Regions from separate parts of the Brevibacillus sp. JB24b genome, predicted to be linked through region 1. Evidence: riboswitches for the same ligand, from Rfam matches in the RefSeq annotation. Region 1 holds a riboswitch; each other region holds the start of a gene.

Region 1 (10,387 bases):
CCTACCACCTGTTGAAAAGGATGAAATAGGGAAGGTAAGTCGTGTAAAAGTTAAAGCGGGAAAAACGCAACCGCCTAAACGCTATACAGAGGGCCAGTTAATTACGCTAATGAAGACCGCAGGTAAGCATTTAGAGAATAGTGAGTGGGAAAAAGTCTTGTCTAAAACGGAGGGACTAGGTACCGAAGCTACACGAGCTGGTATTATTACAATGTTAAAAGATCGAAAGTATATCGAGGTGAAGAAAAACCAAGTATTTGCCTTAGAGAAGGGGAGCCTTTTAATTGATGCCATTGGAGATAAGATCCTCGCCTCTCCAGAGATGACGGCTCGCTGGGAACAACGGTTAGCAGAAATTGGACAGGGACAGGCTTCTGCGCAGGAGTTTATGGAGCAAGTCAAAAAACTTGCTCATAAGATTGTTCAGGATGCTACAGAGCAATCTACTACATGGGATTTTACAGGCATGGATATTGAGACAATGCCTAAGCAAGCATCCAAGTTTACTGTAGGTAAAAAGGTAGCGATATGTGCTGGCTGTAAAGGCTCTATTGTAGATAAAGGAAATTTCTATGGGTGCGATCAGTATAACAAAACTGGTTGTAAAATTACTCTGCCGAAAAAATTACTTGGTAAATCATTGTCTGCCACCAATGTAAAAAAACTGATGGAAGAAGGAAAAACCGGATTAATGAAAGGCTTTAAAAAAGGTGACAAGACATTTGATGCCTATTTGAAATGGGATTTGGAGAAAGCACAATTTCAGTTTGAATTTGAAGCAAAAACAGCTTCTTCGGATGCAAAGGAGTATAAAAAGGCAGGCTCAAGAGCACCGAAAGGGAAAAGGATTACAGAAGCGCTATATTCTACTGAGTAGAAAAGAATAAAACAAGGCAAAGTAACAAACAAGAAAGGAAGGGGGTGTGATGTATGAATCAAGCAAGACCGATTTCCGTTAACGATCGAATAACATCGATCGATACAATTAGAGGCATTGCTATCTTGGGTATATTTCTGGTGAACTTCCCAGCTATGCTAGGAATTCAACCTCTAGACACAAGGGGATATACCCAAGGCATGGATGCAGTGTTTCGGTTTGGCTATGACTTATTTATTCAGACAAAATTCTACTCTTTGTTTGCCTTTTTGTTTGGATTGGGGTTTTATCTATTTATGAGTAGAGCAGAAGCGAAAGGATACGCGATGAGAACCCTGTTTTCCAGGCGTCTAACTGTGCTGTTCCTTCTGGGATGCTTACATTTTCTTCTGCTGTGGTATGGTGATATTTTACATATGTATGCATTAGTGGGACTTTTACTGTTATTTTTTTATCGTCAAAAGGCATCAGCATTGTTTGTTTGGAGTATTTTTTTAATGGCTCTGTTTATGTTATTTATCTGGTTTGCTTTTTCCGGTGATGTTGATTTAGGTCAAACAGTATTATTGGAAGCTCCTTGGTTTAATGGACTAGAAGACTATACACAAAAAGTAAGTCAACGCTATGAAATGTTGAGTGGAATCCAGATACTCAATGTAATCATCTATATTCCTGAATTACTAGGACTTTTTTTGCTGGGATTGTGTGCAGGAAAGATCAACTTTTTTCAACGTGTCCATGAATGGAAACGTGGATTGCGCATCACTCAGATCGTGAGTCTAGTAGTAACGATTCTGTTATTTATTCCGATGTTCCGTTTTTATTTCAGCCATGATGTCTATGTGTCTGAAGAAATTCAAAAGTACATTCAATTGACAGGAAAAACGCTGTTTGTCTTTTATCTCGTTTCTATCGTTCTGTTGCTGGAAAACAAACGTTTACGAGAAAAAATGCAAGGTTTTACATATGTGGGACGAATGGCATTAACCAATTATTTATTGCAGACATTGATAACAGTCATATTGTTTTCCCTGTTTATTCCCAATACGGCAGGTATTCCACTGTGGATTGGATTTATATATTGTATTACGATCTATCTATTACAGGTAATGTTTAGTAAGTGGTGGTTATCTCAGTACGCTTTTGGACCAATGGAATGGCTGTGGAGATGCGCAACTTATATGCAAAAGCAGCCTTTACGGCTGAAAGAACAAAGTCATGGTAGATCATAGTCAATAGAAGGCTATAAAAAACTAGTTGAAAACTACTGCTTTATCATCTATAATTACATTATCTTTTTTAATAAAATAGCAAATCCTCATCATATCTGGTGAGGTAGAGGTTGCGGTATTTAAGAGTATGCTGGACGAGACACAGAGAAGTTGTAGACTCCATCAGAAAGGAAAGACCGCCGAAGTTTGTACAAAGACTCTGTAATGTACAGGCTGGGGCTGTTTCCGAAAGGGGCAGAACTGTCACGTTTATTTGCCGAATAAGCGTGTTGTGCTATCTTCATGGAAGGTATGATGCGGGTCATGTATAAATCCGTCGTCAGGTTTTGATTGGCGGATTTTTTATATTCCCACTCCTTCCTTGCATGTATCTATGAACAGACAAAGGAGTGTTTTTTTATGCCACAAGCAACATCAAGGAACGAAAGGTCAACAAACACATCGGCTACTAGAGACGGGGGACAACCACAAGAACTGAAGCGTGGTCTAAAGGCTCGTCACCTCACTATGATCGCTCTTGGCGGTTCTATTGGTACAGGGCTATTCCTTGCAAGTGGTGGAGCCATTTCCCAAGCAGGTCCTGGTGGCGCGATTTTAGCATATTTGGCTATTGGTATTATGGTGTATTTCTTAATGACTAGTTTGGGTGAGATGGCGGCTTTTATGCCAGAGTCAGGCTCTTTTAGTACCTACGCAACCAAGTTTGTAGATCCTGCTCTTGGCTTTGCGTTAGGTTGGAACTATTGGTATAACTGGGCCATTACGATTGCAGCCGAATTATCTGCGGCGACGCTTTTAATGAAATTTTGGTTCCCGGATAGTTCGTCAATGTTGTGGAGCGGTTTATTTTTAGCTTTGATGTTTGGTTTAAATTATCTATCTGTAAAAGGCTACGGGGAGTCTGAGTTCTGGTTCTCTATGATTAAAGTAGCAACGGTTATTATTTTTCTAATAGTTGGTATCTTAATGATTTTTGGTATTATGGGTGGAGAGGCTGTTGGCTTTAAGAACTTTACCGTTGGTGATGCACCATTCCACGGAGGTTTTATGGCAGCCCTTGGGGTGTTTATGATTGCCGGCTTTAGTTTCCAGGGCACAGAATTAATCGGGGTAGCAGCAGGAGAGAGCGATGATCCACGTAAAAACATCCCGAAAGCTATCAAGCAGGTATTCTGGCGTATTCTGTTGTTCTATATTTTGGCGATCTTGGTTATTGGTTTGTTAGTTCCGTACACCAGTCCGAATTTGGTGGGTGGCGATATAGATACGATTGCAATTAGTCCGTTTACGATGGTATTTGAAAAAGCAGGTTTGGCTTTTGCCGCTTCTGTGATGAACGCTGTTATTTTATCCGCTGTACTGTCTGCGGGTAATTCCGGTATGTATGCTTCTACACGTATGCTGTGGGCGATGGCGAAGGATGGGAAAGCACCTAAATTTTTTACGAAACTAAACCGTCGCGGTATTCCGATCTACTGCCTATTGATGACAGCATCAGTTGGTATGGTTGCTTTCTTCGCTTCTCTTTTCGGTGATGGAGTTGTATATACATGGTTACTTAACGCTTCTGGTATGTCTGGTTTTATTGCCTGGTTGGGTATTGCCATTAGCCATTATCGCTTTCGTCGGGCGTTTGTGGCGCAAGGGCATAGTTTAAGTGAATTGCCGTTTAAAGCAAGATGGTTCCCATTCGGTCCGCTGTTTGCTTTTATGCTATGTATGGTTGTTATTTTGGGACAGAATTACGAGGCATTTATTGGAGATCAAATTGATTGGAACGCCATGCTGGTATCCTATATCGGTATTCCAATCTTCCTTGCCTTATGGTTGGGATACAAATGGACCAAGAAAACAAAGATTGTAAAATTAAAAGAATGTGATTTTAGCAGTGCGCATGTAAGAGACTAGTATATAGAAATTTTTCATAGCATGATAATAAATATAGGAAAACCACTTACCAAGCATGAGGGAGAAATTCTGAAGCTTGTGAGTGGTTTTTTGTATATATGTGGGTTCTAAGGAGTCTTTTACCCACTTGGATACCTCGCCTTGCCCTTTTTTAAAAATTTAGTGAAGATAAAAAGTTTGTCGAACGACCATTCTCTATGCCGAACGTTTTAGATGGTATCGACAAAAGAAGAAAAGTTATGCGTTCAGCGTTCGACATGATTTTAAGATAAGCTCTTTTATACTTAAGAGCAATGAGTTAAGCAGAAAGGAGCACAACCTTCATGATTACAAGAATCCTACAAATGCGAGCGCAGTCCCTATCACTACAAGAGATCGCTACAAGGTGCGAGATGACCATTGGCCAAGTGAAATACCAACTTCACAAATTTGGACTGAAGTCGCAGGCTAACAAAGAGAGCAGCAAAGGCGTAGCAGAGGAGTCCTTCGTTAATTTGTTCATGGGAAAGGTTGTAAGCCCACCTTTTTATCCTGCTGTCTATCCATTGGAAACGGACAGAGGGGAGAGCTATACAACTCAGGCGAAAGATTTTTTAGCTGAACAAGCGCAGGGGCGAGCTGCCGATGATGAAAAACGAGTCCCTATCATAGCTGTTATCCCAACGGCACCTGATACTGTGTATATCCATTGGTATATTTCTAAATATCGCCTGCATATGATTGCAGGGTACCTAAATGAAGATTGGGCGAATATTACACAAGGAATTCGTCTTTATGAAGTGGAGGAAAGCATGTCATCTAGTAGGGAAGTGGGGTATAAAGACGTGTACATGAAAGAAGAAGCAGAATCTTGCTATGTTGAACATTTGCAAACCGGCAAACAGTATGTAGCAGAATTTGGGCTTTATGCTTCTGGCCAATTTTGTCCGATCATGCGGTCTGAAGGCGTGACATTGACAGCTTACCGGTACGCTGCATGGTAAAGAATCAGGGGAGGGCACCCCCGATGTCTAGAGAAGAAATAGAGAATACATACATTTAATTAAAGGCGGCCAGCGTGCCGCTTTTTTATTTGTTTATGTGCTAAAACCTTCTATCCTACTATTTCCCTTCATAAAGTATAAATGGAGTATTTGACCCGACTATTACTTGTCTAGTGTGGAGGGAATCAAATGGAAAAACAGATTATTTTTGGAACAGATGGCTGGAGAGCTGTGATGGCAGATCAGTTTACGATGGAAAATGTACGGACAGTGGCAAAAGCAATTGCCTGTTATACAGAGGAGAATGGGTGGATAGATCGGGGAATAATTGTGGGCTATGATACTCGTTTTATGGGACGAATGTTTGCTCAAGAGGTTGTACGTGTGTTGACAGCTCACGGCATTCTTTCTTTTTTGGTAAGTGAGCCGACACCAACCCCTGTCGTTGCCTTTGGGGTAAAGCATTTTGGAGTAAGCGGGGCGGTGATGTTGACAGCTAGTCACAATTCCGCAGAATACAATGGAATCAAATATATTCCCGAATATGCAGGGCCAGCTTCTCCTGATATTACCCAACGTTTAGAGGTATTGATTCAACAGATTGAGGTGAGCGGAGAACAGGTACAGACATGCTCCATCGAGGAGGCTAAAAATGGTAAGCTATATCAACCCATTCACTTAAAGCCTCACTATGAGGCGCACATTCGCAGGCTTATTCGAATGGATGTATTACAGCGAGCAAACCTAACTGTAGTCGTAGACGCCATGCATGGGGCAGGGAGTGGGTATATGAGTGCTCTATTACAGGAGGCTGGAGTTGCGGTTAAAAGCATCCGTGAAGAAAGAGATCCGTTATTTGGCGGAGGTCTACCAGAGCCAAATGAACATCATTTAGCAGAATTGTCTCGTCAAGTTTTGGTCGAGAATGCGGATTTGGGTGTAGCCAACGATGGAGATGCAGATCGGTTTGGAGTCGTGGATCGACAGGGGAGGTATCTATCTCCAAATGAAGTGCTTACGCTACTGACTTATCATATGGTTAAAAACCGAAATGGTCAGGGTAAAGTCATTCGGACGGTAGCAACCACTCATCAACTAGATCGCATTTGTGAACATTATGGATTGGAATTAATCGAGACACCTGTTGGGTTTAAATATATTGGGGCACAAATGCTCAGAGGCAATGTGCTTATTGGCGGTGAGGAGAGCGGAGGAGCGAGTATTCTGGGGCATATTCCTGAGAAGGATGGAATCTTAATGAATTTATTAATTGCGGAAATGTGTGCAGTCGAGGGGAAGAGCTTAGACGAGATTAAAGAGGATATCCACCGCCAATTTGGACGTATGTATAGTAGTAGGCTAGACATTCGCTTTAAACAAAAGGAAGCTTTTTTACTTCGTTTTAAAGAGAAGCCTCCACACACGATCGCCGGGTATGCGGTCGAAGCCATTCATACACAGGATGGGTTTAAGCTCTTACTAGAAGGTGGACACTGGGTATTAATACGCCCATCTGGCACGGAGCCATTATTACGGATTTATTGTGAGGCAACGGGGTCAGAAGAGTTAGAACGGCTGAAAGAGGCTGTGAGGGATTGGTTTGAGGAAACTAATTAATTGACCAAACAGAAGCTTTTAACCACAGATAAGAAAAAATGATTTGAAAGAGACCGGCTTCTAGTGAGTTGGTTTTTTTCTCATGTCAGTAAAAAGTATGCAGGTCAAATGAAATGCATGGCGAAAAGTTCTTTCTAGAAAAAATTACTCTGATAAAAGGAACAATGTTTCTCGCATCTTTCTTTGTTACAATAACAGTTAAGATGTGAAGATGAAGAGAGGGTACCGATGAAATTGGAGCAGGTTCTTTTAGATCGGTTTTTAGAAGAAGTAGTATTGGACTCACCTTCTCCCTATGACCCTGTTCAAGTCCTTTATGCTCCTCATCCCTGGGAGATTGTTGGAACTGGTAATTACGCAGGTGTATTCTGTCATCCTGACTATCCTGACGTTGTTGTTAAACTATATGCACCAGGAAAGCCAGGAATTGAAGAAGAGAGTGAGGTATATCGTCGGCTAGGTGAATCAAAGTATTATCCGATTTGTTATGAGAAGGGGGAAAATTATCTAGTAATCAAGCGTATGAGAGGAATCTCGTTGTTTGATTGTGTACGCTATGGAATCCCTATTCCTGAAAATGTAATAAAAGAAGTAGACGAGGCACTAGATGAAGCGAGAGCGAAGGGATTATACCCTCAAGATGTGCATGGTAAAAATGTTCTCATGTATCAAGGACATGCCTATATCATTGATGTGAGCGACTATATCCATCCGGGGGAAGATCGCAAATGGAAGGATATTAGAAGTGCCTATTATCGTATTTATTACCCTTATCTTAAAGATCGGCGTATCAAAATTCCATTGTGGACACTTGATCTGGTACGCAAAGGGTATCGCTTTTATCGGAAGCTGAAAGGTTTGACTTCCATGAAACATAAAGAAAGACATAAAAAGAGCTCTATCTAATAAACAAGCAGGAAGTTATTGAAAAAAATTGCCCAACTGATTTTGCCTGTGGTACAATTTGCGGTGTTACTCTACGCCATTTATGTAAGGAGGCTGTTATGTATATATACTACATAATTGCGCTCGCGGTTATTGCCTTGGATCAATGGACCAAGCATCTCGTGGTGAAGTACATGGAATATGGAGAATCAATTCCGTTGATTGAAAATGTGTTCCACTTAACTTCACACCGTAATATGGGTGCTGCGTTTGGCATGCTCCAGAACCGTCGCGTGTTCTTTATTATTATCACTACGCTAGTTGTAATTGGGATTATCTATACTCTTTACAAACAAGGAAAAAGCAATCCGCGTATGTCCATTGCCTTATCACTCGTATTGGGTGGAGCCATCGGTAACTTTATTGATCGGGTTTCAACGGGACAAGTAGTGGACTTTTTACACGCTGTCATTATCAACTTCCCAATCTTTAATGTAGCCGATATGGCAATTACATTTGGTGTGGCCGTGATGCTGATTGATATTTTTATGGAATCTCGCAAGCCATCACATTCTTCCAGCAAGTAAGAGCATACTACAATTAGAATGAATACATTTAGGAGCTTATAGATGACAGAGCAAACTTTTGAACGTTATGATTGGACAGTGGAAAAAGAAGAAGCAGGGGAACGCATTGATAAATTTTTGACCATGCAAGAAGGAGAATGGTCTCGTTCTCAAGTACAAGCATGGGTAAAAGATGGAAGAGTTACGGTCAATGATGCTCCGATTAAAAATAATTATAAGGTAGCAGTGGATGATGAGATCAGTTTGCGTGTGCCACCTCCAAAAGAGTTGAAGATCGAAGCGCAAGAGATGGATTTAGATATTGTCTATGAAGATTCTGATGTCGTGGTTGTAAACAAACCACGTGGTTTAGTCGTGCATCCTGCGTTGGGTCATTATACAGGAACGTTAGTAAATGGCCTCATGTACCATTGTAAGGATTTATCTGGCATTAATGGTGTGATGCGCCCAGGTATCGTTCATCGTATTGATAAAGACACATCTGGGTTATTAATGATTGCCAAGAACGATAAGGCTCATGCGAGTTTGGCTGCTCAATTAAAGGAACATACCGTTAATCGTAAATATGTGGCGCTTGTTCACGGGGAAATCCCACATGAGATGGGGACTATTGATGCGCCAATCGGACGCGATCCCAAAAATCGTCAACAGATGGCAGTTGTCTTTGGTAATAGTAAGCCCGCTGTGACGCACTTTGTCGTGCTGGAGCGGTTGAAGGATTTTACCGTTGTGGAATTAAAGCTAGAGACAGGACGCACTCATCAGATACGTGTTCATATGAAATATATTGGCTATCCGTTAGCTGGTGATCCAAAATATGGACCTCGAAAAACACTGGATATCAATGGTCAAGCCTTGCATGCGAAAACACTAGGATTCATTCATCCAAGTACAGGTGAATACATGGAATTCGAGGCACCAACGCCAAAGGAATTGCAAGCAGAGATTCAGTTCTTACGTGAGCAAAAAAGTTAAATGTGTTGACAGATATAAAAAGGTATGTCATAATCATTCGTAACAAAAGGTAACCTTTAAATCCAGTCCCGTGAGGCTGGCAAGGGCGACGGTGAATAACGTAGATATGGTTGGGATAATTATACCCTTCTTTATGTACGCACGAAGCTTCTTGTCAGTGAGACAAGAAGCTTTTTTTGTGTGTCAAACCACCAAGAAGAACACAAGCTAGCAGATAGTAGCCTCCCGAGTCTTGTAAAGGTCATCTACTTCTGCTGAAAGGAGCAACTCCAATGAACGAAAAAAGCATTATGATGGATGAAGCAGCTATTAGACGAGCCTTAACTCGCATTGCTCACGAAATTATTGAACGTAACAAGGGCGTAGAGGACTGTGTGATCATCGGCATTAAAACTCGCGGTATTTATTTGGCAGAACGCTTAGCCAAACGAATCGAGCAAATTGAGAATGTACAGCTTCCATTTGGTGAATTGGACATTACCCTGTACCGGGACGATTTGACACACAGGTCATCGGAAGCAATTGTTCATGGTGCGAAACTACCTGAGATTACAGGAAAAAAGGTCATCTTGGTGGATGATGTGCTGTATACAGGTCGTACTGTCAGAGCTGCTCTGGATGCCTTAGTGGATCAAGGACGCTCCACGATGATTCAACTCGCTGTATTAGTGGATCGTGGACACCGTGAATTGCCCATCCGACCTGATTATGTGGGCAAAAACATGCCAACGTCCCGTTCTGAAATTATTGCTGTACAATTACTAGAAGTAGATGGAACGGATAAAGTTTCACTGATGCAAAAAGAAGAATGAATCGACAACTATATATGCCTCTTTAAGGCTAATCCCGTGAGGTTAGCAAGGGGACACGATCTAACGCTGGAGGTATGCGTACCTCTGTGCTTGGACCTGCCTCTTTGTGTACACACGAAGAGGTTTTTTTGTGCAAAAAATACCAGAAAGCAGGGGAGATAATGAGCAAACAAGACTTTGTAGACGTACATGAAACACCAGCTTTGACTCGTTTATTACCACTTAGTATTCAACACTTATTCGCAATGTTTGGCTCCACAGTACTAGTCCCAATCTTAACGGGTTTAGATATATCAGCTGCATTGATCGCGAGTGGTTTAGGTACTCTAATTTTCATGATGATTACAAAAGGAAAAATTCCTAACTATCTTGGATCTTCCTTCGCTTTCATCGGACCAATCATTACGGTGACTGCAACATATGGTCAAGGAGTTGCCTTATTGGGTTGCTTTTTATCTGGTCTGGTATATGTGCTAGTAGCAGCAATGGTACGAAAATTTGGGGTAGGCTG
Region 2 (10,387 bases), 2.5 Mb from region 1:
ATTGGAACCGTCCCGAAGATACGGCGATGGTTCTCAAGGATGGCTGGTTACTGACTGGAGATATTGCGTATATGGATGAAGAGGGTTTTTTCTATATCGTTGATCGTAAAAAAGATATGATCATTGCTGGTGGATTTAATATCTATCCTCGTGAGGTGGAAGAAGTTTTGTTTGAACATTCTGCCATTCAAGAGGCTGCGGTAGTCGGTATACCAGATCCATATCGAGGAGAGACGGTTAAAGCCTTTATTGTAGTGAAGGATTCCTATCAGGTGACGGAGGACGAGTTAAATGCATTCTGTCGTCAGCGGTTAGCTAGCTATAAGGTGCCGCGTTCCTACGAATTTAGGGAAGAATTACCTAAAACCATGGTCGGCAAGGTACTTCGTCGTCATTTGCAAGAAGAAGAGAAGAAACGTATGGAATTAGAAAACACTAGTAAATTAGGATAAATCTCTAAAATGTGTCTAAAATGCGACGAAATTCGACGTAAGAAATGATTCTAGCACTTTTCCGGCTAGGAAGAATTGCCTATCTATTCAAACAGAGTTACAATTGTAGCAACGGTTTACCCTGAGATGGGGTAAGCCGTTTTTTATTTGTCTAATGCTTGACAGAGGTGCCTAGGTATTATAAAATTTCCTTGAATGAATATTCATTCATTTATTAAGAATTAAACAAGGACATCTAAGAAAGTAAAATGGAGGGCAACATGGCCAAAAAAACGGGGGAAAAGTATCAAGCCATTATAAATGCAGCCGTCACGGTGATTGCCAAGCACGGTTATCATAACGCGCAGGTATCGCGAATCGCTAAAGAAGCTAAGGTAGCGGACGGGACCATTTATCTCTATTTTAAAAACAAGGATGATGTCCTTATCTCGCTGTTTAACGAGAAGATGGGACAATTTGTAGAGAATTGCCGTGAGTTGACTTCTCAGGCAAACGATGTTTCTGAGAAGGTACGTATTCTCATTCGGAGTCATCTCAGCCAATTGGCGCAGGATCATAACTTAGCGATTGTAACACAAATTGAGTTGCGTCAGATTAATCCTGAGGTAAGTCAGGGTATTGGAGAAGTGTTGAAATCATACTTTAACCTGATTGATGCAGTCGTTCAGGAAGGGATGGACAGCGGTATCTTCCGTTCAGATATTGATGTACGGATGGCACGCACTATGATTTTTGGTACGTTGGATCAGACGGTAACTTCTTGGATTATGAAAGAATGTAAGTACGATCTCGTCTCTCTTGTGGATCCCATTCACAATCTTTTCCTAAAGGGATTCTGCAAAAACTAGACCCCATTCAAGCCTAGGAAATCTCAATACAACGTTTTTGAAATAATCTTGGTTATTTCACTTCAACAAAACTTGTAAAAAGACTTTTGTATAGAGATTTCCTCTGATACAATGTTGCCTAGGTTCTATTTTGTACAAAACTGATCGGGCGCTCATTCATTCGCTCGTTCGGTGTAAAAGGGGGACAAAGCATGTCGTATCCAAATCTTACGCTTGTAACAGAAGGAACTATCGCTATATTGACGATTAACCATCCGCCAGCCAATGCGTTAAATCAAGTTACACTCACCAGTTTGGCTCAGGTTTTAGACGATTTGGAGCAAAATGATCAGATCAGTGCCATTGTTATTACTGGCGAAGGCCGCTTTTTTATCGCAGGTGCTGACATTAAAGAATTTACTGAATTGGCTGAACAGAGTCCACAGCAGGTGGCGGAGCGAGGACAACAATTGTTTCTGCGAATGGAGACTTTTTCTAAACCTATCATTGCTGCAATAAATGGAGCTTGCCTCGGCGGCGGGTTGGAGCTTGCTATGGCGTGCCACATCCGTTATGTAGCAAAGGAAGCGAAGTTAGGGCTACCTGAGCTTAATCTAGGTCTAATCCCCGGATACGGTGGTACTCAACGTTTGCCGCGTCTGATTGGACGAGGAAAAGCTACCCAACTAATACTGACTTCCGATATGATCGATGGTGAAGAAGCTCATGCGATCGGTCTGGCAGAAGCTGTTTATCCAGTGGAACAGTTGTTGGAAGAAAGTAAAAAGCTAGCTTATAAAATTTCAGAAAAGGGTGCGATTTCTGTCAAATACGCACTGGATGCAATTCACAGTGGCGTAGAACTGGGTTTATCTGCTGGAACGAAGCGTGAAGCTGAATTATTTGGTCAGGTATTCACTACTGAAGATATGAAAGAAGGCGTGACTGCTTTTCTTGAAAAGCGCAAACCGCAATTTTCCAATCGATAGGAGGGTTCAACCATGAAAATCTTAGTTGCGATGAAGCAGACCTTTGACACGGAAGAAAAGATCATTATTCAGGACGGTATCATTAGTGATGATGGTGTGGAAACGATTATTAATCCGTATGACGAATATGCCATTGAAGAGGCAATCAAGCTACGCGATGACCTTGGTGGCGAGGTTATTGTAATGACCCTAGGCAAAGATGGAGCCGAAAAAGAATTGCGTACTGCTCTAGCTATGGGAGCTGATCGAGCAGTTTTAGTAGATGATGAATCGTTATTTGGTGATGAATATACGACAGCAAAGGTACTAGCCGCAGTTGCCAAAAAAGAAGGATTCGATCTCATCTTAGGTGGACAAATGGCTGTGGATTCGGGTGCAGGTCAAGGTGGTCCTCGTTTAGCTGAAGAGCTATCCATCAACCATGTTTCAACAGCGGTTAAAATTGACATTGATGGTACTACTGTCCGCGTGGAACGCGATGTGGAAGGAGATATGGAGGTAGTAGAAACCTCCCTACCTGTCCTTATTACGGCGCAACAAGGCTTAAACGAGCCGCGTTATCCATCTCTACCAGGTATCATGAAGGCGAAAAAGAAACCATTGGATCGTCTGTCCGCAGATGATTTGGGGCTTACAGCAGAAGATGTAGCAAGTAAGACGGAGATCGTATATCAATATGTACCAGAAAAGAAAGAAGCAGGTCGTATCTTGTCAGGTGATGTTCCGAGCCAAGTGGCTGAATTAGTGCAACTACTGCGTAACGAAGCAAAAGTGATCTAAGGGAGGACTTCCAAATGAAAAAAGTACTCGTACTAACTGAAGCACGTGATCATCAATTGCGTAACGTTTCCTTGGAGGCATTGGCTGCCGCCCAGATCATAGCAGAGGGTGGCGAAGTAGTAGCTGCTGCATTCGGTAGCGATGCAGATACATATGCCAATGCACTGGGTGAATACGGAGCGACTAGCCTTTATGCAGTAAAAAATGAAACATTAGACCAATATGCTCCCGATGCATATGCACAGGCTATTGTGAAGGTAATTCAAGAGGTGAATCCAGACGCTATCGTGGCAGGACATACAGCGATTGGACGTGATATCGCACCACGGGTTGCTGCTCGATTAGGATTAGGTCTGATCTCAGATGTTACTAGTGTTGAAGCGGGTCCTGTCTTTACTCGACCTATTTATGCAGGGAAAGCATTTCAAAAGCGTATATTCTCCAGTGATAAAGTTTTCGTAACGATCCGTCCGAATAATATTGCTTTGGGAGAAACAAAGTCAGGTCAATCTGCTACAGTGGTCACGGTAGACGTAGAACTAAAAGATTTACGTAGCATTATTAAAGAAGTCGTTCGCAAAACGTCTGGCAAAGTAGATTTATCCGAAGCGAAAGTAATTATCGCAGGTGGCCGTGGCGTTAAGAGTAAAGACGGCTTCCAGCCGCTGGAAGAACTAGCTGAGGTTCTAGGAGCAGCAGTTGGTGCTTCACGTGGAGCTTGCGACGCAGATTATTGCGACTATGCACTGCAAATCGGCCAAACAGGTAAAGTGGTAACTCCTGATTTATATATCGCATGCGGAATTTCCGGGGCTATTCAACACTTGGCAGGAATGTCAAACTCCAAAGTGATTGTGGCTATCAACAAAGATCCTGAAGCCCCTATTTTCCAAGTAGCTGACTATGGCATCGTGGGTGACTTGTTTGAAGTGGTGCCATTACTAACGGAAGAATTCAAAAAGGTAGTAGTAGGCTAAAGTTTAATAAGGGTGGGTGTATAGACTACGGTTGCTTAGTTAGGACCGTAGTTTTTTGCTTTTGACGGGAATTTGGTTTAGATTAAAACGAAGTCAAAAAATAATATTAATGAAGAAATATTAATGAAGAAACAAATAAGAATGGTATGCTGCGAATGAACTATAAAACAAGTGAGTCAGGAGAGGGAGAGATTGCAGCAACTTGTACAAATTTCAAAACGTATTTTATATGTCCCCCCCTATCAGGAAACGGATCGCCCCATTCTAGCAGCGATAGTGGGAGATGAAAAAACACTTTTGATTGATGCGGGTAATTCTTCTAACCATGCGAAGTTATTCCTAGAACAGTTAGGCAAAAAAGGTATCAAAGCTGACTGGTTGGCCCTTACCCATTGGCACTGGGACCATGTATTTGGTTTAAACGAAATGGACATGCCGATCGTTTCACATAGCCAAACACTTCAATATATTAAAGAACTAATGGACCTAACCTGGACAGATTGTGCTTTAGATAAGCGTGTTGAGCTAGGAATAGAAATACCATTTTGTGCAGAGGCAATAAAAAAGGAACTGGGGACGAACCGAGATGTCACTCTGCGATTACCTGAGCTTACATTTGATAGTCGAATGACAATTCATTTAGGTGGGGTAAGCTGTGTAATTGAACATGTGGGAGGAGATCATTCATCTGATTCAAGTCTGATTTATATCCCTGAAGAAAAAGTATTGTTTCTAGGTGATTGCCTATATCCGAATATCTATGCTAAAAAGTGGAATTACACAGTTGAGAAATCACGAAAATTAGTAGAACAGCTTGAAAAATATGATGCGAACATTATTTTTCTATCTCATCAAGAGGCTCCTTTAACAAAAGAGGAGTTTGACGCAGAGCTTCTGCTATTAAAAAATACAGCCTTTTTTACAGAAAAGTTCAAGGGTAATCAAGAAAAAATCAGTAAAGGTATGACTGCACTCTTACATAGAGAATTAAATGAGGATGAGACAGAGACCGTTCGTTTTTTTGTTGATGGATTTGGTAAACTGTAACGAATGGATTCAACCATTTTGTAGCAGGATAAGATAAGAATAGCAATTGTTTTTTCAAAGTATAATGAAAGTATTTTGAGTCATGGTCAATTTTGGCTGTAGATGATATACTTTCAGAAGGCTTTAAGTTATTTTTCTAAGAGTAAAGGAGGATTTTATCCTATGGCTATTACAAATGCGACGGATCAATCTTTTGCACAAGATATCGAACAAGGTACAGTATTGGTAGACTTTTGGGCTCCATGGTGCGGACCTTGCAAAATGATCGCTCCTGTGCTTGAAGATATGGATAATGAAGTCGGCGAAAAGCTGAAAATCGTGAAAGTGAATGTTGACGACAATCCAGAATCTGCTGGTAAATTTGGCGTTATGTCCATCCCGACTTTGATTCTTTTCAAAGACGGTCAACCTGTGGACAAAATGGTTGGTTTTAAACCAAAAGATGCTTTGATGGAAACAATCAACAAACATCTGTAAGGTCGTTGGTAAGATCAAGTGCGTTTGATGCGGAAGTTGCCATCATTCGTTCTAAAAGCCCGGCTCCTAAATAGGAGTGCGGGTTTTTTGTTTTCCACTCTTCCCATATGTTTTCCATCCCAATCTTTATAAGTAGGAAAAAGAGAACAAGTGTGCTAGGATAAAGGGTAGGAAAAAAGACATTTCGGGTTCGGATGAGATTTATAATTTTACATACTCAGGAAGGGAGAACGCGACGTGAGTCAAATAAAAGATAAACTTGCGATATTGCCGGATAAGCCAGGCTGTTATCTAATGAAAAATGCGAATGGCGACATTATCTATGTGGGAAAAGCTAAGGTATTAAAAAATCGCGTTCGTTCCTATTTTACTGGCAGTCATGATGGGAAAACTCAGTTACTAGTAAATGAAATTGCTGATTTTGAATATATTGTGGTCTCTAGTCCAATAGAGGCCCTTATTTTAGAGTGTAATCTGATAAAAAAATATGATCCTCGATACAATATCTTATTAAAAGATGATAAGACGTACCCATATATTAAAATTACTAATGAGGCACATCCGCGTTTGGAGATCACGCGTCGCCTTTTAAAGGATAAAGCGAAGTATTTTGGACCATATCCCAATGCGACAGCTGCTCAGGAAGTAAAGAAGCTATTGGATCGTTTATACCCGCTTCGTAAATGCAAAAATATGCCAAAGCAGGTATGCTTGTATTACCACATGCATCAATGTATGGCACCCTGTGTGTTCGAGGTGGATAAGGCGGAGAACCTACGCATTGTTGATGAGATCGCTAAATTCCTAGATGGTGGTCACAAGGCTACGAAAGAAATCTTAACGGAAAAAATGATGATGGCTGCAGAGAATATGGAGTTTGAACGGGCAAAAGAATTTCGTGACCAAATTCATAATATTGAAGCAGTCATGGAGAAACAAAAGATTACACTGACTGATACGGTTGACCGTGATATCTTTGGTTTTCATACCGATAAAGGCTGGATGTGCGTACAGGTCTTCTATATGCGGGGAGGTAAGCTAATCGAGCGTGATACTAGCTCGTTTCCCTTTTACGGAGATGCCACAGAAGATTTCATGTCGTTTGTTGCACAGTATTATTTTGATAAACAGCAGGCTTTGCCAAAAGAAATTCTACTACCTGAAGAAAGTGAATCGGAGCTAATTTCTGAATGGCTAGGAGTAAAAGTATTAACCCCAAAACGTGGGAAAAAGCATGAATTAATTGATATGGCAAAAGAGAATGCGCGTATTTCCTTAGCAGAGAAATTTGCCTTATTAGCAAAAGATGATGCCCGTACAGTGCAGGCTGTCCATAATTTAGGTAACATTATGGGAATAGGCACCCCTCATCGCATCGAGGCTTTTGATAACTCTAACATACAAGGAACCGAACCTGTGTCGGCCATGGTTGTGTTTACTGATGGGAAACCAGACAAGAAAGAGTACCGGAAATATAAAATAAAAACGGTAGAGGGCCCTGATGATTACGGCTCCATGCGAGAGGTTATTTTGCGGAGATATTCTCGCCTGTTAAAAGAAAATCAACCATTACCTAATCTAATTGTTATTGATGGGGGCAAGGGTCAAATCAGTGCCGCTATGGATGTGCTAGAAAATGAATTAGGGTTGTTCATTCCCGTCTGTGGGCTTGCTAAGGATGAAAAGCATAAAACAGCGATGTTACTCTATGGTGACCCGCCCATGCCTGTAGAGCTTAAGCGGGATAGCCATGAGTTTTATCTGTTGCAACGTGTCCAAGATGAGGTACATCGCTTTGCCATCACCTTTCATCGGCAGGCTCGTTCCAAAACAATGCTTTCTTCACAATTAGATGAGATACCAGGTATAGGAGAGAAGCGACGTAAGAAGTTGTTTCAGCATTTTGGTTCATTGAAAAAGATGCGCGAAGCAACAGTGGAAGATTTCCGTCAGCTTGGTATTGGTGACAAATTAGCAAGAGATATTATTACACATGTAAGAGGATTGAAGGATGATAAATAAGCTCATTTCTTCAGTATTTTATGTAATTGCTTTTTTACAATTAGCTCTATGAATCTCCAGGGTAATATTTTTTTACTAAAGAGTAAGCTTTTGATGCTTTTTCCAATCGGATAACGAAAGGACGGATTAGGAGCTTTTACAATACGTAATACGGTGTGGACTACTTCTTCTGGATCGCCAGAGTGCATGGCGTTGTACTTGGCTTGCCGTTTCAAATACTCTAAAAAGGTATGATAGGGAGACTCAGGTGAGAAAGCTGCTGCTTCTATGCTTTTTTCCCATATATCAGTTCGATATGGCCCAGGCTCTATTAGGACCACCTTGATGCCAAATGGGAGCATTTCTAAGCGTAGAGATTCACTGAAGCCTTCTAGTGCATGTTTGGAGGCGGTGTATGGACCGAGCATAGGGAAGCCAAATTGTCCGCAAATGCTGCTCATATTGATAATGAGACCGCTCCTTTGCTGACGCATGGGCTTTAAAACCGCTTGAGTAGTGGCTACCGCTCCAAAAAAATTGGTTTCAAACTGATTGCGCCAGTCCTCTAGGGGGATTTCTTCAGTAAAACCGCCAGTCGCATAGCCAGCATTGTTAATCAATATGTCTATCTTGCCAAATAGTTGTAGCGTTTGGTCGATGGCCTGCACAATACTATCTTGTTTCGTAACATCTAAGGAGATAATGTGTAAACGATCCTCAATGCTACGGGCTGAAGCCTCTTGAAGAAGAGGCTCTTTTTTTGTTACATCACGCATTGTGGCGATTACTTGATAGCCAGCTTCTGCAAGAGCTATACCAATTTGTTTTCCAAAGCCGCTTGAACACCCAGTGATAAGAACAACAGGCGAGGTGGATTTTGAGTTCAAATGTACGGAGGAAGGAGTTTTATTGTCCGTGTTTGCCTCGGGTTGGTTCTGCAAGGTTTTATTATCTTTCATTAGAAAGCCTCCTTTCATGTTCTATATAAAAAGATACGAAAACTATGCTCATTGTATCACGCTAATATGTTCTTATATCCCTTAACAAAAAGAATTGTAACTGGCAAAGTAACGTGATATAATTCTGAATAATCTCATAAGCAACAACCTCACTTCCCTATACAGGAGTGAGGTAGAGGCGCAAAAACCAAGAGTACCCTCCGGAGATATGGGAATCTATGATGGAGCTGGGAAAGGGGAATTTGCCGAAGTGTGCACGCGATACCCAAGCGGTGCATGCTGGGCTTACGTTGAATAAGCGTAAGACTGTCATTTGCATGTCCTACCCGTCATGCAAATGGAGAGCTATCTCACCGGGCTGCTAGAGCTATTATTACTTGCTTTGGCATTTCCGTGAATCAGGGGAAGGAGGGACCGTGTATGTCCAGTTAGGGCAACGACTAGGTATTTCCTTTGTCGTTGCCTTTTTTGTACTTTAATTAGTAAAAAGCTTTCATTATAAATGAACCAAGGAAGGCATATGATCCAGACTAGCAGAATATACCAGAGGAGAGATTCAAAATGGAAATTGTGGTGCAAAAATACGGGGGAACATCCGTAGGCTCTGCGGAGCGTATTCAAGAGGTAGCACAGAGAATTATCCGTTATAAGGATGCCGGGTATGCCATGGTGGTTGTGGTATCTGCTATGGGAAAAACAACAGATGTGCTGGTCGATTTAGCAAAGGAATTACATGAGAGCCCGCCTGCTCGTGAAATGGATATGCTGCTTGCCACAGGCGAACAGGTTTCCATTGCGTTACTTAGTATGGCCCTACAAAGCAGAGGGTACGAAGCTGTGTCCATGACAGGCTGGCAAGCTGGCATTTTAACGGAAGAGAAGCATGGAAAGGCACGCATTAGTACGATTAACAGTCAACGGATTGAGCAAGAATTACAGCAGGGGAAAATTGTCATCGTAGCAGGTTTCCAAGGAGCTAGCGAAAACGGAGAAATTACAACATTGGGACGGGGCGGGTCTGATACTACAGCGGTAACAATTGCGGCTAGTCTACAGGCTACCTGCTGTGAAATCTACACAGATGTATCAGGGGTATTTACAGCCGATCCGCGCATTGTTTCTCGTGCACAAAAGTTAAGCTCCATTTCATATGATGAGATGCTAGAATTAGCAACTCTAGGGGCTGGTGTGTTGCATCCACGTTCTGTGGAAAGTGCAAAAAAACATCGAGTTCGACTTGTGGTTCGTTCCAGTTTTACAGAAGAAGAGGGAACATTGGTTGAGGAGGAGACAAACATGGAGTTAGGGAAAGTAATCAGCGGAATAGCTCATGACAAAGATGTAGCTTCTATAACGGTTATCGGAATGCCTGTAAAAGTAGGCATGTTATCCTTATTATTTAAAGCATTGGCGGACGCATCAATTAATGTAGATATCATTATTCAAAGCACCTATCATGACAAAGCAAATAATGTTTCCTTTACGATCTCCGCTGACGATTTACATAGAACGCTGGAGACCTTGGCGGCTCATCAGGAGGAGTTAGGCTTTGAGCATGTGGAATATGAATCTGGCCTTGCAAAAGTTTCAATTGTAGGAGCTGGTATGATAACCAATCCGGGGGTTGCAGCCGATATGTTTAGTCATTTATCCAGCCAGGATATTCTCATTCGGATGGTATCTACCTCTGATATTAAGGTATCTTGTGTTATCCCAGCAGAAAAAGTTGCGCAAGCTGTAGCTACACTGCATACGGCGTTTGGATTGGATGTTTCTGCGGATGCTGTCGTGCACGCTTAATTTGTTTTTAAATAAAACAGAATGTAGAGTGTTTCAAATGGACAGGGATAGGATTGGATTAATCAAGGAGCCTGGTGG
Region 3 (10,387 bases), 120 kb from region 1:
ATCGATGAACAATTTGCCTGTCTCTCTATCATAAGTAGCAAAGCCACCAAGGCTATTAATTAATTCTTGTGTCGCATCAAGTGTTGAAGCCGTAATTTCTATTTTGGTATTGCGCTCACCATTGAAATATGTACGTATGCTTGTATCTCCCCATGCAGTCGTTGCTGTAGCTACAACGATGATAGTTGCAAAGCCTGCTACCCATTTCTTTTTCATCTAAATTCCTCCATCAATCATAATATATAGAAAGCCGAAGCTGTACTTGTATGCTTTCACATCAAAAGGATATTTGTTCCTTTTTGTTTTCTCTATATCTTAGACGCACCATACCTTAAATAGTTGTGGTTAAAAAAGAACTTTTTTATCTTCATCCACAGTATCCACAATATGTTCTCAACGTTTATTCACAAGTGGATAATAGTGATCTGATGCCCATTCTGATCGAAAGGCTTACTTTTCCCTTCTATAACTTAGATTAGATTGTGGATAACCAAGGCTTATTTTTGCATATAACAAAAGACGACCCACAGGCCGTCTTTCGTTGCTTTTTAGTTGTTTTCATTTGACATAACGTTTGCATATCGGCGAAAGAAACGGGTAACGATTTCGATTGCATTCCCGATGGCCTGTTCGTTTGGCTCTAGCTTAGCATGATGTAATCCATAGGGAGTATCTACGCCAAGCCAAAATAAAAAGCCAGGGATATCAGCCAAAAAGTATCCGAAATCCTCACCAGTCATCGCTTCCGAGCACCGAACCAGCGTAACATCATCCTGCTGTTCCAACCAGATCATAAATTGTTTTGAAAGCTTTGGATCATTGTATACCTGACAGTACATGGCACCGTAATCAATTGTCGCTTCACAATCAAAGCCTACCTCTATCCCTTGAACAAGCGATTCGATCCGCTGTTTAATCTTATGCATAGAATCCTGAGACAGTGTGCGAATCGTTCCTTCTAATCGAGCTACCTCAGCAATAATATTCTGCTTTGTACCGCCCTCTATTTTACCTACCGTAATTACTCCGGCATCTAGTGGATTCACATTGCGTGCAACAATCGTTTGTAATTGGGTCACAAGATGGGCCGCTACAACTACCATATCATTGGCAAGATGCGGATAAGCTGCATGCCCCCCCTTCCCCTTCACCTCAATAAATAATTCTGAAGTGTTGGCAAAGAAAACCCCTTCTTTCATTGCAATGGTTCCAACAGGATATTCTGGTGCGATATGCAGAGCAAAGATTGCCTCGGGTTGATAGCGACGAAATTCAGGGCTTGCTAGCATCGGTTCCGCACCGCCCGGCCCCTCTTCTGCAGGTTGAAAAACAAACAATAGATCATCTACAGCAGGACTTTTGGCAAACTCACTCAGAATACCAAGTCCAATTGCCATGTGGATATCATGTCCGCATGCATGCATATATCCTGGATGTTCCGAGCGAAAATCATAGCTGGTATCCTCTTCAATCGGTAGTCCATCCATGTCAGCACGCCAAGCTAGCATCCGCTCTGGAGATGTCCCATTCACTTTAACCAGCACACCCGTTTTCCAAGTCGTCACTTCAATATGCTCCTGAGGTAATTGAGCAATAAACGAAAGCAAAAACTGCTGCGTTTTAAACTCAGAAAATCCAGGTTCTGGGATTTTGTGTAGCTCACGACGAATAGCTACAAAGGGAGATGACATTTACATAATCTCTCCCTTCACGTGGGCCGTTTGCTCCAAGACTTCGCGGAAACAAACCATAAATTGATCAATTTCCTCGCTGGTTAGGGTGAGCGGAGGTAACAGGCGAATAATCGTTTTCTGCGTAACATCAATTAAAAAGCCCGCTTCTAGCATCCCTTTTTGAACTTGGCTGACCTCTTCTGGAGTAAGCTTCGTCTGGATACCAAGCATCATACCTTTACCTCTAATGTCAGATAGGAGCTGTGGATATTCATCAACTAAATGGGCTATGCGATCCCACAAATAATCAGCTTGCTTTTTACCTTCGTCAAGTAATCCATCTTTCAACAATGCTCCCATAACCGCATTGCCCAATGCTGCACTCAATGGAGATGGGGCAAACGTTGTTCCATGATCTCCCGGCTTGAAAAGATTCGCCAGTTTTTCTCCAGCGATCACCCCACCAAGCGGTAATCCACCGCCTACACCTTTGGCAAATAAGATGAGGTCAGGTTGTACTGACGTATGCTGGTAGGCAAATAGTTTCCCAGTTCGCCCCATGCCTGTTTGAATTTCATCCATGGCATATAGCACGTCATGTTCTTTACACAGAGCAAAAGCTGCTTCCAAAAAATGCTCAGAAAGCGGTATGACTCCACCTGATCCGAGAACAGGCTCCATTAACAAGCAAACAGGTGAATACGTAGTGATAATGTTTTGCAACCCTTCTATATCACCAGGAGCTACCTCATATACAGGAAAGGTTGGCAGAGGGTAATCCTGGTAAACATGGGCTTGTCTTGTTAGTTTGACAGCTCCAAGCGTTCTACCGTGGAAGCTATTTTTTAGCACAACAACCCCAGCGTTCTCTCTTCCGGTCATTTTAGCCCATTTATGGACAAGCTTAATCGCCGCTTCTGTTGCTTCAGCCCCTGAGTTACTAAAAAATACTTTTCCTGGAATTGTATGCTTAACTAACTGCTCTGCCAATGTGATGGCTGGCTTGTTCAAAAAAATGTTGGAGATATGCAAGAATTTTTCTCCCTGTTCTACAAGAGCTTCTACAATTTTGGGATGAGAGTGGCCCAGAACAGAGACAGCCAGACCAGTAAACAAGTCAAGATACGCTTTTCCCTCTGTATCAAGTAAATAATTGCCTTCTCCCTTTTCAATTGCAATCGGCAATCGTTTGTAGGTGGACATCAAATAGGTTTCATCTTTTTGTAGCCAATCCGTCATGGGAAGACGCCCCTTTATTCAGCTCAATCAATTACTAGCTGATATGATATATGCCTTACGGTTTCTTACATATTTATAGCTGACGAAGTTCTTGCATAATCTCCGTTTTGGACTTGGTTTTTGCATCAATCTCTTTAATGATTCTTGCCGGTGTACCCGCCACTACTACGTTCGCAGGAACATCCTGTGTAACGACAGCTCCCGCAGCAACCACTGAACCTTGGCCAATACGTACACCTTCTAAAATAACAGCATTTGCTCCAACCAATACATCATCTTCAATGATGACAGGAGTCGCAGAAGGTGGCTCGATGACGCCCGCTATGACAGCTCCCGCTCCTATGTGGCAGTTATTACCAACCGTTCCGCGACCGCCAATAATAACACCCATATCGATCATAGTACCTTCTCCGATAGAAGCACCGATATTGATCACGGCGCCCATCATAATAACCGCATTATTTCCAATGTGAACCTGATCACGAATGACAGCGCCCGGCTCAATACGTGCCTGAATTTCTTTTGTATCTAGCATCGGGATTGCAGAATTACGACGATCGCTCTCTACTACATAGTCTTCAATACTGTCCTTATTTGCTTCAAGTACAGGCTGTACGTCCTTCCATTCGCCAAACAACACACCTACATTGCCTGTAATAAAGGTTTTTGTATTTTTACCAAAATCAATTCCTTCTAAATTACCCTTTACATGTACCTTCACAGGCGTCTTCTTCTCGCTCTTTTGAATAAAGCTGATAATTTCGTGGGCATCCATCATGTTCATCGATTGTTTCCTCCTACCAATTTGGTTTATGTAATAGCTTTTGCAAAATTACTGTTTGGAAAAAGAATAACCCCTTGATAAGCAAAAAAGCAATGAGTGGATTCGCCTACTCATTGCTGGTTTTACCATGGCAACTCATAAATAGCGCTCCACGAAAGGCACACCTTTCATGACAAGACGTACGTTATTCACGTACACCCCAGCCGTAGATTGCCGGTCAGCAACGACTTCGGCGCATTGACCTTTTATCCTGTTCTCATCGTCCCGGCGATGTAAAGCAAACAGGATGACTCATCCGCTGCGCACCTCTATTTTGGATTATTCTTATGTAATTTTCACTTCACTTTATCAGATAAACCCTTACCTGACAACCGCTTTGTACAAATGGATTTTTTAAGCAAATCGGTATAAAAGAAAAAGGGAAACGGGTACGATCACAAACGCCGTAGCAACAATCCCAACCCAACTGATCCATTGCTTAGAACGTTCACCAATTAATAAATGAACGAAACTAAAATAGATGGGAAAAACTCCAGTTCCAAAAGCAACTAATAAAAATAAGGAACTAAATTGTTCTCCTCGGTAAAACCTTAATCCATAGAGGAACCAAACAAACCAAACAGCTAGAAACACAAGTCCAATCAGATATGGTTTACGCATGAACGCTCTCCTTTTTAAGAAACTACCAAATTCGAATCCTTTCCATTTATTTATAACATACAATTCAGCAAATTTAAAAATTACAGAAGTAAAAAAGCACCCCCTATAAGGAGTGCTTTATCCATTTTTGTGTTTACATTTGCTGATTACTTTTTGCTTTTTTCTTCTGTGAGTGAGGAGTCTCCTTCATAAAGCTCGTATCGTATTCAACCCATACATGCTCCTCATCGTGCTTTGTTGTATCCTTCATAAGGCCTTTATACAAGTAGTAGAACAAGATGAAAGAGAAGACTAAGAAACCTATGATCGGATACATAGCAATGCCGATTTCCATGGTTTTATTTCCCCTTTCCAAATCATTACCAATATTATACTTTATTTAACAGAACATTCAAATGACTTTAGACACATTTTAGACATATTTTTATTCACAATAAAAGCTCTCGCTACTAATTCGCGAGAGCTTCGACACAGCTATTCCAAATCCCCTGGAAACTCCTTCATAACTGAACTTTTCCAAACGATTTCACCTTGTTTATTTACATAACAAAAGCTATATCCTTGTTCGTCATGGGTCACCTCATAAGCTAAGCCATTGTGAAATACACCGCCTGATTCAAACTGAGGTTTAATGACCATTTTACCTTGCTTATTAATAAAACCATATTTGCCATTCACCTTGACGGAAGCGAGTCCTTCTGAAAAAGGTAATGTACGTTCATAGGTAGGTGGAAGTAAAAACTCCCCTTTTTTGTTAATATAGCTAGCTTTATAATCTCCGTCCACAGCTACCATCACGTCGGCTACTCCTTCTGAAAAGCTTCCAGGTTCAAACCCATCTGGTTTCACAACTTCCTGGCCTTGCTTATTGATGAGACTATATCCTTTTTCTTCACCTTCATATACTAAGGCTAGCCCCTCTTGAAATGGATTAGCAATTTGATAGGTAAAGGGAATAATGACTTTTCCTGTTTGGTCAAGATAACCTGCTTTTCCATCCTTATACGCTACAGTAGTACCTTCTTGAAAGCCCCAGACAATCTCATATTCTGGTTGAATCACGATTTGCCCATGCTTATTAATAAAACCATATTTATGATTTTCACCAATGGCAGCTAGACCATTTTGAAAGCTACGAGCAAATTGGAACTTTGCTGGAATCACCATCTTATTATCTTTGTTGATAAAACCAAAATAATCCCCTGTTTTAACAGCAGCTACTCCTTCTGAGAATGAATCTGCTTCGTCATATTGAGCTGGGATAACAAATGAGCCCTGTTGGTTGATAAACCCATATTTCCCATCCTTTTTAGCAACGGCAAGCCCCTCATGAAATTCACCAACCACTTCAAATTGAGGAGCGATCACTACCTTTCCAGTTGCATCAATAAAACCATGTTTATCTTGATCCTGAATGGAATATAGGCGAACCTCTTGTCTATCATCAGCTGAAACAGTTTCTTTTACACCAGAGGGGTTTGTTATCGTTTGTGCTCCTTGTACTGTAGCCCCTGTTGTCTCTTTGGACACCTGAGCTACAAATGCTGGTTTCTCGGCTGCCAGTAAAAAATTTTGTGAACCCGCTACATGTATTAATGGCAGACAAAGTACTGCGACAATACCTGTTTTTGTCCATTTAGAGATATTCATACTATCCACCTGCTTCCGCAAATTTCCTATCATTATTGAAAAGAGACACGTCGTTTTTACTAAGTTACTCGCTATGTATTCTTTACATAAAAAATAAGTGCTATTTATTAAAGTTGTCTCATTCCTTGGCCTCGTCTTTTAGGCTTTCCTGTTTACTTATTTATTAGACGTACTCAGTTGCCAAAACGTTTTCATCTTTTTTTACCAATTTTTTTTACATAAAAAATAACGCTATACCTACATTCTGATCTGAGCTTACTATTGGTAAAGAAAGCAAAAAAAACACTGGATTAGCTCCAGTGCTCTTTCATTTAAGCTTGTATACGCCGTAAAAACTGGTGAGTTCGTTCGTTTTTCGAATGCTCGAAGATTTCTTCAGGAGTTCCTTGCTCCAAAATGACACCACCATCCATGAAAATAATGCGATCGGCTACATCTCGCGCAAAATTCATTTCGTGTGTCACGATCACCATTGTCATACCTTCTTCTGCCAACTGTTTCATGACCTTCAATACCTCACCAACCAATTCTGGGTCTAGCGCAGAAGTTGGTTCATCAAACAGTAACACTTCCGGATCTAATGCCATCGCACGGGCAATACCTACCCGCTGCTGCTGTCCTCCAGATAGCTGATGAGGATACATGTTCATCCGATCAGAGAGTCCCACTTTTGTAAGCATTTCCTCCGCTCTCGCCTTCGCTTCTTCCTTAGAACGTTTTTTAACGATAACCTGTCCTTCCATCACATTTTCTAACGCTGTCATGTGTGGAAAAAGATTATAACTCTGAAAAACCATTCCTGACTGCTTACGAACAGGAAGCAACTCCTTTTCCTTCATTTTAGTAGTAGGAATAAAGTCTAGACGTTGGTCTCCTATTTGCATGCTTCCTCTCGTAGGTATTTCCAAAAGATTCATGCATCTAAGCAGTGTAGTCTTTCCAGAACCTGAGGGACCTATGATGACGACGGCTTCCCCTTTATTAATAGCTACAGATATGTCCTTTAATACTTCAACTTGTTGAAAACTTTTATGAAGTCCTTTTATCTCAATCATGCTGGTTCTCTCCTCCTACCTAGCCATACGGCGTTCCAGACGATGTTCCACACGGCTTTGCAATGCTGACAATATCGTACTGAAAAACAGATAGATGACCGCAACCTCACAGTATAATACCAAGGGCTCGTATGTCATCGCAGTAATCTGTTGCGATATCTGAAACATCTCTGTCACCGTAATGGTAGCGGCTAGAGAGGTATCTTTCACTAAGCTGATAAACGAATTCCCAAGCGGAGGTACCGCTACACGAAGAGCTTGTGGAAGAATAATTCGACGTCTTGCCTGATTTCTGGTCATCCCAATTGTATATGCCGCTTCCCACTGCCCCTTAGGCACCGATTGGATAGCTGCACGGATAACTTCAGAGTTATACGCTCCCACACTCAAGGAAAAACCAATAATGGCAGCAGGAAATGGATCAATTGTAATGCCTAGCTTAGGTAACCCATAGAAAATAATAAATAATTGCACTAACAACGGGGTACCTCGAACAACCCATACATAAAAGCTGGAAATTCCATACAACAATTTATTCGTGGATAAACGAGCAATCGCTGTAAAAAAGGCAAGTATTAATCCTATGATAAAAGAAAGTAACGTAAGAGGTATCGTGAACAAAATTCCCGCCTTTAACAGCGGGAAAAATGAATCCACGATAATACCGATAATACGATCAGATTGTTCCACTTCCATTCAGTCCTATCTGTATTATTTGGAGACGTCTGCACCAAAATATTTCTCGGATATTTTCAAATAAGTACCATCAAATTTCATCTCTTGCAGAGCTTTATTTACTGCTTCAATCAGTTCAGGATGTTTGCCTTTTGCAAACATAATCCCGTTTTCAGTAGCATTAGGATGCTCAGCTGCAATTTTAATTTTCACATCAGGCTTTTGTTTTTTAAAGTCGAGGAAAGATAAACCGTCGTTAACTGTTGCATCCACTCGTTTGGATAATAAAAGTTCAATAGCTTGGTTAAATCCTTCTGATTGTACAATTTCAGCTCCATTATCTCGTGCTAGGTCTGTTAAATTACTTGTTAATGTCTGTGCTGATTTTTTTCCTTTTAAATCTGCAAAAGTCTTGATTTCATTATTATCTTCATTAACAATTAGCACCGCTTTTGACACGATATACGGATCGGAGAAATCAAACTTTTCTTTACGATCCGCTCGAATGCCCACCTCGTTTACAACCATTTCAAAACGATTTGCTTCAAGTCCTGCAATCATACCGTCCCATTTGCTTTCAATAAATTCAGGTTCTACCCCAAGACGTTTTGCAACTTCACGAGCGATTTCCACATCAAAGCCAGTCAGCTGTCCTGTAGAATCATGGTAGGTGAAAGGTGCGTAGGTACCTTCCGTACCAATGCGAATCTTCCCGGCTGTTTTGATCGCTTCCAAGGAGTTTTTCGCTGTTGTGTTTCCTCCTTGCTCGCCTGTGGCTCCCTGATTAGATGACCCACAACCAGCTACAAATAGAGAGAGCGCTAAAATAGAAACAAGTGCAGTAGAGTACCAAGCTTTCTTCATTTGCTAAACCCCCAGTTATCTTATCGGATTTTACCCCTTTAAAAATCATAGTAACATTTTCGCAACTTGTCAATAATGATTAGAGTAAATTTTTGCATGAAATGTATTTATCTTTGTATCGATTCATTCTTTCCCCCAAGATGTGTTACCACTAGGTTTTGTTTTTTTCCGTATAGGTATGTAAGAAGCCCCGTACATACCGTGAAGATACTCATTAGTATAAGAAAGGAAGATAACCCAATAAAATCCAAACTTGCAGACGTAATAAGCATAGCGACCTGAATAATAATACGGTCCACAATTTCTTTAAAACTAAAAAAACGTCCCTGTACCATTTCTGGTAACCTTTTTTGAAACACGGTAGTTACCATCGGGAATATAAAACCTAATGTAAAACCAAGCAATCCAAATGAAAGTAAAACCATGACTGAACTTGTACTAAATGACATACCCCATTCTGCAATTCCAATGACCACTACGAGCAAGGATGATATCCTTACTAAGTTTACTTGACTTACCAATTTTTGCACGAAAACTCCTGCAAGAAGTACACTTGAACCTTCTACCGCATAGATATATCCCATAATCGTCGAGGAATCCTGCAATTTACCAAACGCCAAGACCAATAAATTAAATCCGCCTAAGAAGAGTGTCACTACCCCAGTGCTAATCAGCCCAACGGTTACCGATGGCTCTTTTTTCATTATTTCAAAAACTTCTGTGAATTTCAGTTTTTCACCTGTTTGTTTGCGTTTATAATGCGATTGCGGAATTCGAACAAACAATACAATGATTACTAGCATCAGAAAACCGATAAACGCCCCTATAGTAACCGTCTGCATCGTAAACAATGTTAGTAGCAAGCCCCCAACAGCTGTACCCGCAATTCTAGCCATGGTAGCAATGTTCATATAAAGTGTGTTTGCAGACAGAAGATTAGCCTCTCCAACCAAAGCTGGTAAGCCTGCCCGTACTGTTGGCAAATACATGGAACCAGCTACTTGATTTACAATTAACGAAACAACTAGCCAGCCAATAGAAGTGTAACTAATAGCAAAATACATAAAAACAGGGGCCAAACATCTGATACAGGAAGAGGCAATCAAAATCTTTTGCTTATCGTACAGATCAATCATTTTCCCTACTGTTGGTAAAAATAGAATGCTAGCAAGCATCCCTGTCATGAGTAACAGGCCGGTTCCTAAGTTGGTTTTCATAATCTGTGACATAAACTGTAGATTTAGTAACAGACATACCCACATAGTTATTCCAGCAACGATTTCTCCTGACATTAATAAAAGAAATGACTTGTTCTTATGAATGGGTTGAATTGTAATCAGCTCCGTTATGTACGTGTTGTATAATAACTTAATTGTAGTGATCTGGGCTGGTTTTGCAATGACTGATTTTCCTCAATTTTATTTCCATATAAAAAAGCCCTCTTCACGTTAGCAAAGAGAGGCCTTTCTTCGGGTATCTGAATCCAATGATTTTCAATAAAAAATTAACGAATTCGAACGGCTGTGCCAGAGGCAACAACCATCAACATACCGTTACCGATCGTTTCATAATCTAAATGAATACCAATAATTGCATTAGCGCCTATTTGAGTAGCCTTCTCTTTCATCTCGCTAATGGCAATATCTCTTCCTTCTGCTAGCTTGTTCTCATAGGCACCGCTTCGGCCGCCAATAATATCTCGGACTCCTGCCATGAAATCTCGAACAATGTTGGCAGCCATAATTGCTTCGCCCGTTACAATATCAAGATACTCCTCGACATCTCTA

What was found. Region 1 has a riboswitch for lysine ahead of ACQV1I_RS17880 (amino acid permease). Riboswitches for the same ligand answer to the same signal wherever they lie in the genome.
Region 2: another riboswitch for lysine. It lies ahead of ACQV1I_RS06445 (aspartate kinase); the one in region 1 lies ahead of ACQV1I_RS17880 (amino acid permease).
Region 3: another riboswitch for lysine. It lies ahead of dapD (2,3,4,5-tetrahydropyridine-2,6-dicarboxylate N-acetyltransferase); the one in region 1 lies ahead of ACQV1I_RS17880 (amino acid permease).

Annotation. Positions count from the first base shown of each region.
Region 1 covers NZ_JBNVQV010000001.1:3,815,730-3,826,116, reverse strand. The annotation lists gene ACQV1I_RS17890 (DNA topoisomerase III) at 1-877, shown strand, start outside; gene ACQV1I_RS17885 (DUF418 domain-containing protein) at 931-2,109, shown strand; lysine riboswitch at 2,206-2,394, shown strand; gene ACQV1I_RS17880 (amino acid permease) at 2,617-4,017, shown strand; gene ACQV1I_RS17875 (DUF4912 domain-containing protein) at 4,341-5,000, shown strand; gene ACQV1I_RS17870 (phosphoglucomutase/phosphomannomutase family protein) at 5,190-6,617, shown strand; gene ACQV1I_RS17865 (serine/threonine protein kinase) at 6,846-7,523, shown strand; gene lspA (signal peptidase II) at 7,622-8,089, shown strand; gene ACQV1I_RS17855 (RluA family pseudouridine synthase) at 8,132-9,064, shown strand; gene pyrR (bifunctional pyr operon transcriptional regulator/uracil phosphoribosyltransferase PyrR) at 9,337-9,876, shown strand; gene ACQV1I_RS17845 (solute carrier family 23 protein) at 10,038-10,387, shown strand, end outside.
Region 2 covers NZ_JBNVQV010000001.1:1,302,322-1,312,708, forward strand. The annotation lists gene ACQV1I_RS06400 (AMP-binding protein) at 1-452, shown strand, start outside; gene ACQV1I_RS06405 (TetR/AcrR family transcriptional regulator) at 713-1,300, shown strand; gene ACQV1I_RS06410 (enoyl-CoA hydratase) at 1,492-2,268, shown strand; gene ACQV1I_RS06415 (electron transfer flavoprotein subunit beta/FixA family protein) at 2,281-3,048, shown strand; gene ACQV1I_RS06420 (electron transfer flavoprotein subunit alpha/FixB family protein) at 3,063-4,025, shown strand; gene ACQV1I_RS06425 (MBL fold metallo-hydrolase) at 4,218-5,072, shown strand; gene trxA (thioredoxin) at 5,235-5,549, shown strand; gene uvrC (excinuclease ABC subunit UvrC) at 5,844-7,571, shown strand; gene ACQV1I_RS06440 (SDR family oxidoreductase) at 7,574-8,509, opposite strand; lysine riboswitch at 8,675-8,865, shown strand; gene ACQV1I_RS06445 (aspartate kinase) at 9,071-10,309, shown strand.
Region 3 covers NZ_JBNVQV010000001.1:3,938,206-3,948,592, forward strand. The annotation lists gene ACQV1I_RS18425 (hypothetical protein) at 1-216, opposite strand, end outside; gene ACQV1I_RS18430 (N-acetyldiaminopimelate deacetylase) at 549-1,691, opposite strand; gene ACQV1I_RS18435 (aspartate aminotransferase family protein) at 1,692-2,912, opposite strand; gene dapD (2,3,4,5-tetrahydropyridine-2,6-dicarboxylate N-acetyltransferase) at 2,986-3,696, opposite strand; lysine riboswitch at 3,831-4,015, opposite strand; gene ACQV1I_RS18445 (hypothetical protein) at 4,090-4,356, opposite strand; gene ACQV1I_RS18450 (hypothetical protein) at 4,490-4,690, opposite strand; gene ACQV1I_RS18455 (WG repeat-containing protein) at 4,831-6,006, opposite strand; gene ACQV1I_RS18460 (amino acid ABC transporter ATP-binding protein) at 6,318-7,061, opposite strand; gene ACQV1I_RS18465 (amino acid ABC transporter permease) at 7,077-7,757, opposite strand; gene ACQV1I_RS18470 (amino acid ABC transporter substrate-binding protein) at 7,773-8,600, opposite strand; gene ACQV1I_RS18475 (MFS transporter) at 8,708-10,000, opposite strand; gene ACQV1I_RS18480 (YbjQ family protein) at 10,105-10,387, opposite strand, start outside.